2 regions of the Pseudocitrobacter corydidari genome follow, and region 2 is predicted to be linked to the other one. Evidence: predicted binding sites of a transcription regulator. Region 2 holds the regulator's gene; the other holds the start of a gene.
What was found. The regulator Fur, encoded in region 2, represses iron uptake genes when iron is present. The targets are predictions, from matches to a motif close to ATAATAATGAGAACNACTATCAA.
Positions count from the first base shown of each region.

Region 1: the regulator Fur is predicted to act here: its motif matches at 3,291-3,313, upstream of G163CM_RS07425 (TonB-dependent siderophore receptor).

Region 1 is NZ_CP087880.1:1,605,385-1,611,862, reverse strand. Features, by position in the region: gene G163CM_RS07445 (anthranilate synthase component 1) at 1-268, opposite strand, end outside; Trp leader region at 303-397, opposite strand; gene rnm (RNase RNM) at 561-1,442, shown strand; gene G163CM_RS07435 (L-threonylcarbamoyladenylate synthase) at 1,439-2,059, shown strand; gene rluB (23S rRNA pseudouridine(2605) synthase RluB) at 2,258-3,142, shown strand; gene G163CM_RS07425 (TonB-dependent siderophore receptor) at 3,354-5,546, shown strand; gene cobO (cob(I)yrinic acid a,c-diamide adenosyltransferase) at 5,589-6,179, opposite strand; gene G163CM_RS07415 (YciK family oxidoreductase) at 6,176-6,478, opposite strand, start outside.
Region 2 is NZ_CP087880.1:2,321,656-2,328,133, forward strand. Features, by position in the region: gene pgm (phosphoglucomutase (alpha-D-glucose-1,6-bisphosphate-dependent)) at 1-1,547, opposite strand, end outside; gene seqA (replication initiation negative regulator SeqA) at 1,572-2,129, opposite strand; gene ybfF (esterase) at 2,313-3,077, shown strand; gene ybfE (LexA regulated protein) at 3,207-3,500, shown strand; gene fldA (flavodoxin FldA) at 3,651-4,181, shown strand; gene fur (ferric iron uptake transcriptional regulator) at 4,464-4,916, shown strand; gene G163CM_RS10825 (LysR family transcriptional regulator) at 4,970-5,836, opposite strand; gene G163CM_RS10830 (HAD family hydrolase) at 5,944-6,478, shown strand, end outside.

The sequences.
Region 1 (6,478 bases), 720 kb from region 2:
CAGGCAGCGCCGCATCGAGCAGCGGCAGCAGGGACGCGCCGTTGTCGGTTAATGCCTGAATGGTGACAGTGTCACCGAGTGCGGTAATACGCAGCGCACTGTCGACCAGCAGCAGACTTTTTAAATCGTTTTTACTGTCGATATCCGCAGATTCCAGCAGCAACGTCGCCGGGCGTGAACCGCATAACTGATGAAACAGCGCGGTGGGGTTTTCACGATAAATCGCGTCACTGGTCAGAAGTTCAAGCGTTGGTTTTGGTGTTTGCATTGTTTGTTTCGCCTGTTCTGTAAAATAAGTGTTCAATAAAAAGCCCGCTCAGTGGCGGGCCGGGTATCTGTTTGCATAATGCAGACGTGATGACACTGCCCGTTATCTGGGAGTGCGCCACCAACCATGCAGTACATTGATTTTCGTCTTCATTTGCCGATACCTTGCTTAAGTGAACTTGCGTACTAGTTAACTAGTTCGATGAGTCAAAGTCAACCCCTTATTTTAGAAATTCCTCAGTAAACGTTATGATGAGCCGTCTTATACGAATATTAGCCCAACGGGAGCCGTTTTGAGCGACACAACATACGCAGTGATTTACGATCTTCACAGCCATACCACCGCCTCTGATGGTCGATTGACGCCGGAAGCGCTGGTGCATCGCGCCGGAGAAATGCGCGTAGGTACGCTGGCGATCACCGATCACGACACTGTCGATGGCATCCCTCTGGCGCAGGCAGAGATTGCGCGCGCCGGGCTGGCGCTGAACTTAATTACCGGCGTTGAGATTTCGACGCTGTGGGAAAATCACGAAATTCATATTGTCGGCCTGAATATTGATATTGCGCATCCGGCCTTAACCGCCTTTCTGAATCAGCAAAAAGCGCGCCGCAACGAGCGGGCGGCGATGATTGCCGAGCGTCTTGAGAAAGCGCATATTCCCGGCGCGCTGGAAGGCGCACAGCGACTGGCCGACGGCGGTGCGGTAACGCGCGGGCATTTCGCCCGTTTCCTGGTGGAGCAGGGGAAAGCGAACACCATTGGCGATGTGTTTAAAAAATATCTCGCGCGCGGGAAAACGGGATACGTTCCGCCACAGTGGTGTACAATAAGGGAAGCTATTGATGTCATTCATCATTCAGGCGGCGTGGCGGTAATGGCCCATCCGGCTCGTTACAACCTGTCTGCCAAGTGGCTAAAAAGATTGCTGGCCCACTTCAGTGAACAGGGTGGCGATGCGATGGAAGTCGCGCAGTGCCAGCAGGCGCCACACGAGCGCGCTCAGCTTGCAACCTATGCCCGAGAATATGCGTTACTGGCCTCGCAGGGTTCTGATTTTCATCAACCCTGCCCATGGATAGAACTGGGCCGTAAGCTGTGGCTACCCGCCGGGGTAGAGGGCATCTGGCAACGCTTCGAGACGCCACAGAATTCTACTGAGAGGGAAGTATGAGTCAGTTTTTTTACATCCACCCGGATAACCCGCAGGCGCGACTGATTAACCAGGCGGTTGAGATCGTGCGCAAAGGTGGGGTGATTGTCTACCCAACCGATTCCGGCTATGCGCTGGGCTGCAAAATTGAAGATAAAGGCGCGATGGAACGCATCTGTCGTATTCGTCATCTGCCAGATGGCCACAACTTCACGCTGATGTGCCGCGACTTGTCCGAACTGTCGACCTATTCTTACGTCGATAACGTGGCGTTTCGCCTGATGAAAAACAACACGCCGGGCAATTACACCTTCATCCTGAAAGGGACGAAAGAGGTGCCGCGCCGTCTGTTACAGGAAAAGCGTAAAACCATCGGCATGCGCGTGCCGTCTAACCCTATCGCCCAGGCGTTGCTTGAGGCATTAGGCGAGCCAATGCTTTCGACCTCCCTGATGTTACCGGGCAGCGAATTTACTGAATCCGATCCGGAAGAGATTAAAGATCGTCTGGAAAAAGTGGTCGATTTGATTATTCATGGCGGTTATCTGGGCCAACAGCCGACTACGGTCATTGATTTAACTGACGACGCGCCAGTGGTGCTGCGTGAAGGCGTGGGCGATGTGAAGCCGTTCCTGTAAACGTGAATAAACCAGATGAATCTTTTCATCAGAAATTCATGTAAGATACGCGGCCACGAATTATTGTTATGGCGCACGTGGTGCGCCATTTAGCGTGTAAAAGATACCTTTCAATGCGTTAGTGTTCTTCTGAACTCAACGCATTGTTGTTGAAAGTATACCCAGACGCCTGTGAAGGCGACACCGGAAGGAAGCTCTATGAGCGATAAAAGCGAAAAACTGCAAAAAGTGCTGGCGCGTGCTGGCCACGGCTCCCGTCGTGAAATCGAAGCGATTATTGAAGCGGGGCGCGTGAGCGTCGACGGCAAAATTGCCAAACTTGGCGATCGTGTTGAAGTGATCCCTGGCCTGAAAATTCGTATTGATGGTCATTTGATTTCCGTTAAAGAGTCCGTCGAACAAATTTGTCGCGTTCTGGCTTACTACAAGCCGGAAGGTGAACTCTGTACGCGAAACGACCCTGAAGGTCGCCCAACCGTATTCGATCGTCTGCCAAAACTGCGCGGCGCGCGCTGGATTGCCGTCGGTCGTCTGGATGTGAACACCTGCGGTCTGCTGCTGTTCACCACCGACGGTGAGCTGGCAAACCGCCTGATGCATCCGAGCCGCGAAGTTGAGCGTGAATACGCCGTGCGCGTGTTCGGCCAAATTGATGACAGCAAAGTGCGCGAGCTTTCTCGCGGCGTACAGTTGGAAGATGGCCCGGCGGCGTTTAAAACCATCAAGTTTACCGGTGGGGAAGGCATCAACCAGTGGTACAACGTAACCCTGACGGAAGGCCGTAACCGCGAAGTGCGCCGTCTGTGGGAAGCGGTGGGCGTGCAGGTTAGCCGTCTTATCCGCGTTCGCTACGGCGATATCCCGCTGCCAAAAGGCCTGCCGCGCGGTGGCTATACTGAACTGGATCTGGCGCAGACCAACTACCTGCGTGAACTGGTTGAGCTACCGCCAGAAACCGCATCAAAAGTGGCGGTTGAGAAAGACAGACGTCGCATGAAAGCGAATCAGATTCGCCGTGCGGTGAAGCGTCACAGCCAGGTCAGTAACCCGCGTCGTGGCGGGGGAAGCCGCAGCAACGGTTAATCAACCTCCTGATTATCAAGCCGGGCAAACAGCAATGTTTGCCCGGTTTTTTTTGTGCCTGACTTTCCGCCTTCACAAAATCTATCGATTTGGTTGTTTTGTAGCCAAAAAAGGAGATGTGAAGGAGATTCCATGAATCATATGTGAAATGCGAATAATTATCATTAGTATGCGCACTTGAATTTTGTGATTCATGACAGGGAATGAAGGCATGTTAACTTCTGTAACAACACGAAAAAAACCGATTGCACTCTTTTTGGCCAGCTTACTGAGCACCAGCGCATGGGCCGCCAATGAAGACCCGACAGAACCGCTCGCCGATAACGAAACCATGATCGTGACCGCCGAGCAGGAACTGAAACAGCAGCCGGGCGTTTCGACCATCACCGCTGAAGATATCCAGAAGAGCCCGCCGGTGAATGACCTCTCCGACATCATCCGCAAAATGCCCGGTGTTAACCTGACAGGCAACAGCGCCAGCGGCAGCCGTGGCAACAACCGTCAGATTGATATCCGCGGCATGGGGCCGGAAAATACCCTCATCATGGTCGATGGCGTACCGGTAACCTCGCGCAACTCTGTTCGTTACAGCTGGCGTGGAGAGCGTGATACGCGCGGTGACACCAACTGGGTTCCGGCGGAAATGGTTGAGCGCATCGAAGTGATTCGTGGCCCGGCGGCGGCGCGCTATGGCTCCGGTGCGGCGGGCGGGGTGGTGAATATCATTACCAAACGTCCGACCAACGACTGGCACGGCTCGCTCTCACTGTTCACTAATCAGCCGGAAGACAGCAAAGAGGGCGCGACCAAACGCGCAAACTTTAACCTGAGCGGACCGCTGGCCGGTGATGCGCTCACTATGCGCCTGTACGGCAACCTGAACAAAACGGACGCCGATGCTTATGATATCAACACCGCCCAGAACGGTTCCGCCGCTGCGGGGCGTGAAGGCGTGCGCAATAAAGATATCAACGCGGTCGTGTCATGGAAAATTACCCCGTTGCAAATTGTCGACTTCAGCTATGGCTATAGTCGTCAGGGGAATATCTATGCGGGCGATACTCAATACAGCAACAGCAACGTCAGCCCGGGTGGGTTAATTAAGACGCTGTATGGTGATGAGACCAACCGCATGTACCGCCAGAACTACGGCATCACCTATAACGGTATCTGGGACTGGGGAACGTCTAAACTCAACTTCAACTACGAAAAAACCAACAACACGCGTCTTGATGAAGGCTCCACCGGTAAAGTGGAAGGGATGATCAACAGTGACGATTATTCAACCAGCCGTCTCGAAAGCTATCGTGCCGGTGGCGAAGTAAACTTCCCGCTCCAGCTGCTGGTGGATCAAACCGTCACGCTGGGCGCGGAGTGGAACCGTGATGAACTGAATGATCCTGCCTCTATGACGGCGACCGATAGCACGGGCGTAACGGTGGGTAATGTTTCGGGCAGCGCCAGCGACCGCAGCAGCAAAAACAGTTCAACCATCAGCTCTCTCTATTTTGAAGATAACATTGCCGCGACGGACAGCACCCAGGTTCTGCCTGGTTTGCGTTTTGATTATCACGACACTTTTGGAGCCAACTGGAGCCCGAGCCTGAACATTTCGCAGGGGTTAGGCGATATGTTCACCCTGAAAGCGGGGATCGCGCGAGCGTTTAAAGCGCCAAATCTGTACCAGTCTACCGAAGGTTATCTGCTCTCAACCCGTGGCAACGGTTGCCCGGTGAGCGTGAGCTCCGGCAGCTGTTTCCTGCTGGGTAATGAAGACCTCGACCCGGAAATCAGCGTCAATAAAGAAGTGGGGATTGAGTTCCATGACAATGGCTATGCGGCAGGGGTGACCTGGTTCCGCAACGATTATAAAAACAAAATCGTGGCCGGGGACGACGTGGTGGGTTACGCCTCAAATGGCGCCAATATCCTGCGCTGGGAAAACGGTGGCAAAGCGATCGTTGAAGGTCTGGAAGGCAACCTGACCATTCCAGTGCTGCGCGATGTGCTTGAGTGGCGCACCAACGCAACCTACATGTTCCGCTCTGAGAGCAAAAAAACCGGAAACCCGCTCTCGGTTATTCCGGAATTTACCATTAACTCGCAGCTTGACTGGCAGATCACCGACAAACTGGATACCACATTAAGCTGGACACAGTATGGCCGTCAGAAGCCGCGCCAGAATGCGGAGATCCGCAACGAAGCGGGCGAGATGTCGAACCGTGAAATCAGCCCGTACTCCATTTTTGGCCTGAACGTCAATTACGATATCACCAAAAACCTGCGCGCCAATGCCGGGATCAACAACCTGTTTGATAAACGGGTTTATCGCGAAAACGATGGCGCATCCACCTACAACGAACCGGGCCGCGCGTACTACGCAGGCGTAACCGTCTCGTTCTAAGATGTCATGCCGGAAAGGTTCACCTTTCCGGCATTTCTTCGTTTAATAATCGATGCCAATCTGCGCTTTAATACCCGCATCGAACGCATGTTTCACCGGACGCAGTTCACTGACGGTATCGGCCATCTCGGTGATTTCACGATGACAGCCGCGACCGGTAATGATCACCGACTGGTGCGCCGGGCGCTGGCGTAACGCGCTCAGTACTTCTTCCAGCGGCAAATAGTCATAGGCCACCATATAGGTCAGCTCATCAAGCACAACCAGGTCCAGGGATGCATCGGCCAGCATGCGTTTTGCGTGTTGCCAGACGGCCATACAGGCGGCCGTATCGCTCTCACGGTCCTGCGTATTCCAGGTAAAGCCGGTCGCCATTACCTGAAACTCGACACCGTGCGGCTCCAGCAAATTACGCTCACCATTGGGCCAGGTGCCCTTAATAAACTGGATGACACCGACTTTTTTGCCGTGTCCGACGGCGCGCGTCGCCGTCCCAAAGGCGGCGGTGGTTTTGCCTTTCCCATTGCCGGTGAAAACCATGACAATGCCACGTTCTTCCTGAGCGGCGGCCACACGGGCATCGACTTTATCTTTCACGCGCTGCTGGCGCTCGCGGTAACGTTCATCACTCATTGGGCTATCCCCGGTTTACGGCCTGGTTGGGCATCGAAAGTCATCCCTGTTTTGCGGCGGCTATCGTCGCCCATCAGCCACAAATAGAGCGGCATAATATCGGCAGGTGTTTTCAGTTTTAACGGATCTTCCGTCGGAAATGCGCTGGCACGCATGCCGGTTCGCGTACCGCCCGGGTTAATGCAATTGACGCGCAGGCGGTTTTGATACTCCTCGGCGAGCACCTGCATCATGCCTTCGGTGGCGAATTTGGACACGGAATAGGCCCCCCAGTTGGCGCGCCCCTGGCGGCCTACGCT
Region 2 (6,478 bases):
TTGTAGGCGTCTTCGGTGCCTGACGGACGCGCGGCGAACCAGCCGTTGTCGGTCATCACTTTCAGACCGCCGATGGATGCGCCGTTACCCGGTGCAGCCGTCAGACGTGCTGTGATAGGGTCACCGGCCAGCGTGCTGGCGCTCACCATCTCTGGGGAGAGTTTAGACAGCGCCGCTTTCTGTGCAGAGGTCGCACCGGCCTGCAAACGATTGTAGCTTGGCGCACCGAAGCGTTTTGCCAGCTCATTGTAATGCTCTTGCGGATTTTTTCCGGTGACGGCGGTGATTTCCGCAGCCAGCAGGCACATGATGATACCGTCTTTATCGGTCGACCACGGCGTGCCGTCGAAACGCAGGAACGATGCCCCGGCGCTCTCTTCGCCACCGAAACCGAAGCTGCCGTCAAACAGACCATCAACGAACCATTTGAAGCCTACCGGCACTTCCACCAGCTTGCGGCCCAGATCGTTAACCACACGGTCGATCATTGCAGAAGAAACCAGCGTTTTACCCACGGCGACATCTTTGCCCCACTGCGGACGGTGCTGGAACAGGTAGTTGATAGCAACCGCCAGATAGTGGTTCGGGTTCATCAGGCCCGCAGGCGTAACGATACCGTGACGGTCGTAGTCCGGGTCGTTGGCGAACGCGAGGTCAAACTTATCGCGCAGCGCCAGCAGACCGGCCATCGCGCACTCGGAGGAGCAGTCCATACGGATTGCGCCATCTTTGTCGAGATGCATAAAGCGGAAAGTCTGGTCAACCTGGTCGTTAACGATGGTCAGATTCAGCTTGTAGTATTCGCCGATACGTTTCCAGTATTCGATACCGGAACCACCCAGCGGATCGACGCCCAGCGTCAGGCCCGCTTTCTGGATAGCCGCCATATCGACGATATCCGCCAGCCCTTCGATGAACGGCTGCACCAGATCCATCTCTTTCACATGACCGGACGCCAGCGCGGCATCCAGAGAATTACGTTTCACGCCTTTCAGGCCATCGGCCAGCAGCGCATTGGCGCGATCTTCCACCACTTTGGTAACGTTCGTATCGGCCGGGCCACCGTTAGGCGGGTTGTATTTGATACCACCGTCTTCCGGCGGGTTGTGAGACGGCGTAATCACGATACCGTCAGCCAATGGACCACCTTTTTTGTTGTGGACCAGAATAGCATTCGACACAGCAGGGGTCGGCGTAAAGCCGTTATTTTCCTGCACAATGACATCCACACCGTTTGCCGCGAGCACTTCGAGTACCGAGATAAACGCCGGTTCAGAGAGCGCGTGGGTATCTTTACCGACGAAGCAAGGGCCGGTAATGCCGTTTTTCGCACGATCTTCGGCGATAGCCTGCGCGATCGCCAGAATATGAGGTTCATTGAAACTCTGGCGCGCCGCGCTACCACGGTGTCCGGAAGTACCGAACTTCACTGCATGCTCTGCGTTACCCACTTCCGGTTTCAGCACATAGTACTGAGACGTCAGTTGGGCGACGTTAATCAAATCACTCTGTTGTGCAGGCTGGCCCGCACGGTTATGGTTTGCCATTGCTTGATCCTTCTTATGCAAGGGTTAGATTGTGCCGCATACCTTTTCGATTAATTCAGCGGGGAACTGCATGGTTTGCATAATGTGTTCCACCATACTGCATTTACGACCGGTGTTGGTATTCGTGATCACCCAATATGGGGTTTCAGGTACCTGTTTCGGTTTAGTCTGATTACCGTTTTTCAGCAGGGTTTGCTCGTTGGCGGCAAAGTAGACACGCGTGCGCCCATGAAGCGATTCCGTCGCTTCGGCAAACGCGTTGTTATCCAGTTTGTAGAGCGTCGTCAGGATCAGCATAAAGCGATTGACGGCTTTTTTCTGCTCAGCATATTCGTCAGAGAGCAGCAGTTCACGCATCGCGCGAACTTTATCTTTCGCGGTTTTAACCGGTTTTACCTCGGCAACTGGAGCAACCTGAGCAGGCGCAACTTCAGCTTTGGCAACCGGAGCAGCAACAACAGGTTGTGATGCGGCGGAAAACTTCAGCATTCGCCGTAAAATGTCGGATGCGCTCTCGCCAATGTGCAGTGTGTGGGCGGCAATATAGCGATAGAGTTCGTCATCAACTTCGATCGTTTTCATCTTAATCCAGTGCAATAATTTTTCTGAATACAAGTTGCTGGGATTATATGTTCAAAACCCAACAGCGGATAGCGTCATACCAGGATAGCGGCAAAAATGGGATAAAAATCGTATCTTGCCCCTGAACGTGAGAATGTCCAACATAATACCCTAACCCGACAGAGCGAAAAAAAGAACTTTGCTATGAAATTGAATACCCGAGCGCAATCTGCACAAAACCTGCACAATAATTCCCCCATTCTGCTCGTTCACGGCCTTTTCGGTAGCCTGGACAACCTTGGCGTACTGGCGCGCGACCTGGTGACCGACCACGATATCCTGCAAGTGGATATGCGTAATCACGGTCTTTCTCCGCGAGCGGACGAGATGAACTACCCGGCGATGGCCCAGGATCTGCTGGATACCCTCGACGCCCACAACATTGAGAAAGCCACGGTGATTGGTCACTCGATGGGCGGCAAAGCGGTGATGGCCCTGACCGCGCTGGCTCCGGAACGCATCGATAATCTGGTCGCTATTGATATCGCGCCGGTGGATTATCATGTGCGTCGCCATGATGAAATTTTTGCGGCGATTAACGCGGTCACCAACGCAGGTGTCTCCTCACGCCAGCAGGCGGCAACCGTGATGCGCGAATTTTTAGCCGAAGAAGGTGTGATTCAGTTTCTGCTGAAGTCGTTTGTTGACGGCGAGTGGCGTTTCAACGTACCCGTGCTGTGGGATCAGTATCCGCACATCGTCGGTTGGGAGACGATTCCGGCGTGGGATCATCCGGCGCTGTTTATCCCAGGCGGAAATTCGCCTTATGTTACCGAAGCTTACCGTGACGACCTGCTCTCGCAATTCCCGCAGGCGCGTGCGCACGTCATTGCAGGCGCCGGGCACTGGGTGCATGCGGAAAAACCGGACGCGGTGCTGCGCGCCATCCGCCGATATTTAGCAGACTGATTAAAAACTCAACGACCGCGCGCCATTATGGCCGTGGTCGTTGGCGTGTCGGTTGCACTGATGTATGATTGCGCGCTGTCTGCACCGGGCGTTTCCCGGTAGCTTGTTTCCCCGAAGTCACTCTGAATCATGGCAAAAGAACAAACGGACCGCACGACAATTGATTTGTTCGCAAATGAGCGTCGGCCGGGAAGACCCAAAACCAATCCGCTTTCGCGTGACGAACAGCTGCGCATCAATAAGCGTAATCAATTAAAACGCGATAAAGTTCGCGGTCTGAAGCGCGTCGAGCTGAAACTCAATAACGATGCGGTAGATGCTCTGAACGAACTGGCAACCGCGCGCGATATGAGTCGCAGTGAGCTTATCGAAGAGATTCTGATGAGCCAGTTAGCCGTGCTTCGCGCGCAGGAAAAGCTCTGAAAATTTCGTAAAATCCCGCTTTCATGTAGCAGAGTGTGCAGTCCGGTACGATTGCTGATTCCGCACCCTTCTCTGTTCTGCTATGATTGCCCTTATCTGTGGGCAATACGCCACCACCATATCATTAAGTTTCAAGAGGTTATTTAACTCATGGCAATCGTTGGCATTTTCTTTGGTAGCGACACCGGCAATACCGAAAATATTGCAAAAATGATTCAGAAACAGCTTGGTAAAGACGTTGCCGACGTGCATGACATTGCCAAGAGCAGCAAAGAAGACCTGGCTGCATTCGACATTCTGCTGCTGGGTATTCCTACCTGGTACTACGGTGAAGCCCAGTGCGACTGGGACGATTTCTTCCCGACGCTGGAAGAAGTTGATTTCAATGGGAAACTGGTTGCACTGTTCGGCTGCGGCGACCAGGAAGACTATGCGGAATACTTCTGTGATGCGCTGGGCACTATCCGCGACATCATTGAACCGCGCGGTGCGACCATCGTCGGCCACTGGCCAACAGCCGGTTACCACTTTGAAGCGTCTAAAGGGCTGGCTGATGACGATCACTTCGTAGGTCTGGCTATCGATGAAGACCGCCAGCCGGAACTGACCGCTGAACGTGTAGAAAAATGGGTAAAACAGATTTCTGAAGAGCTGCATCTGGAAGAGATCAAAAACGCCTGATTCTTAATGCGGCGTGATTTTTTAAATCGCGCCGCATTAATAGGTAGAAGCAATCAAAATAATAGCTACAATTTTTTAACTTTTGAGCGTAAATCTGTACAATATCTTCTGAATTTAGCGAGTTTGCTGGTCAAGCCTCGTTTTCGAAATCTTTATTCGCCCAGGTCTTGCTGTTTTCATTTAGAAGGCGTCATTCTATAATGAGACGCATTACACTCGGTGCACTCTCTGTGTTACTTCCGCGTTTGGAAGTCAATCGTTTAGCAACAGGACAGATTCCGCATGACTGACAACAATACCGCATTAAAGAAGGCTGGCCTGAAAGTCACACTTCCCCGGTTAAAGATCCTGGAAGTGCTTCAGGAACCAGACAATCACCATGTCAGCGCGGAAGACTTATACAAACGCCTGATCGACATGGGTGAAGAGATTGGTCTGGCTACCGTCTACCGCGTTCTGAACCAGTTTGATGACGCGGGCATTGTCACGCGCCATAATTTTGAAGGTGGCAAGTCCGTTTTCGAACTGACTCAACAACACCATCACGATCACCTGATTTGCCTCGACTGCGGCAAGGTTATCGAATTCAGCGATGATTCCATCGAAGCTCGTCAGCGTGAAATTGCCGCGAAACACGGTATCCGCTTAACCAACCACAGCCTGTACCTGTATGGTCACTGTGCTGAGGGCGACTGCCGCGAAGATGAACACGCGCACGATGGCGTAGAGAAGTAATTTTCACACTGAAATGACAAAACCAGCTTACGGGCTGGTTTTTTTATGGTGGTCTATGGCTTCATTTCCATCACCATCCGCAGAAAATTGTCCCGTCCTTCATGCTCTCGCGTAGGATCCCAGGCCATCGCAATTTCCCACCCCACTTTGACATTAGCCAGTTCGACCATTTTTACCCCGGCGGGCAGAACGTTACAGATGCTCTCAGGCAAAAAGGCAATACCGTTACCGCCACCGATCAGCGCCAGTAAAGAATGCATATCGTCGGAAACGGATACCGCATGCACATCGGGAAACTGCTCGGCGAGGATGATGCGAACCTGCTCAGCCAGACACGGCGCGGCGTGCGTACTCAGTCGTAATAACGGATAGTGTTCAACAAGATGATGTAACCCTTCTTTTACAGACGCATTCGCGGGAACGGCAAGCACCAGACGCTCCTGTTTAATCACAAAATGTGACAGAGGCGGCAGAACGGGCAGCCGCAAGAAACCAATATGCAGCGCTCCTTCGAGCAGCATTCGGCACTGCACACTTGAAGGAATGTTGTTGAGCGAGACGGTGACATCAGGAAAACGCGCCTGAAAAGTATTAATCCATTGCGGCGTAAGAGAATATGTCGATAGCCCAAACCCGAGGGCGAGTTTGGCTGTCGCCCCCCGTTTGATATCCCCGGCAAATTTCCGCAATTCGCGGTAACGCACCAGAAATTCGCACGCCTCGGGATAGAACAATTTCCCCTGAGGTGTCAACGTTGCGCCATGACGTCCGCGGGTAAAAAGCACCAAATTCAAATCGTGCTCCAACGCCTGGATCTGTTTGCTTAACGCAGGCTGAGTGATACACAACGCATCTGCAGCGGCATGGTAACTCCCCTGCTCCGCGAGCGTAACAAATGCCTGTAGTCGGCGATTTTCCATTCCCGTTTTTTATCCCTGCGCGAAAAAATAGCATTATACATAGCCTCTGTTTCAACCGATTATCCATAAAAAGTCACAGGATGTTTTCAGAAGATACAGGGGGAAAAATGACTCAAGCGATGCCCGTACTGACTGCTGTCCTTTTTGATATGGATGGCGTGTTGATCGATTCTAACCTCGTGATTGAAAAGGCATGGAGGGAGGCAGGCAAGCTTTATAACCGGGATATCAGCGATGCGGATATTGCCCGGCACATTCATGGTCAGCCGGGGCCACATACGATTCACGCATTATTCAACGATCTTTCCCTGCAAGATCAGGCGTTCGTTCAGCAGTACATTATCGATGCAGAAAATAATGCAGATTACGATCCCATTAAGGGCGTTGCCGAGTTTATTACAGCCCTACACCATGCAGGGATCACCATCGGTATCGTCACCAGCGGCTGGCGCAAGAAAATCGATCGTGTCATTCATATGCTGGGCGCAGACGATGCTATTTCAACCGTTGTCGAACGTGATGACGTCGAAAGAGGAAAACCGTGGCCTGATCCCTATTTATTGGCGGCAACGCGGCTGGGGATCACACCAGATAAGGCATTAGTTTTTGAAGATTCCCACAGCGGGATCACCTCCGCTGTCA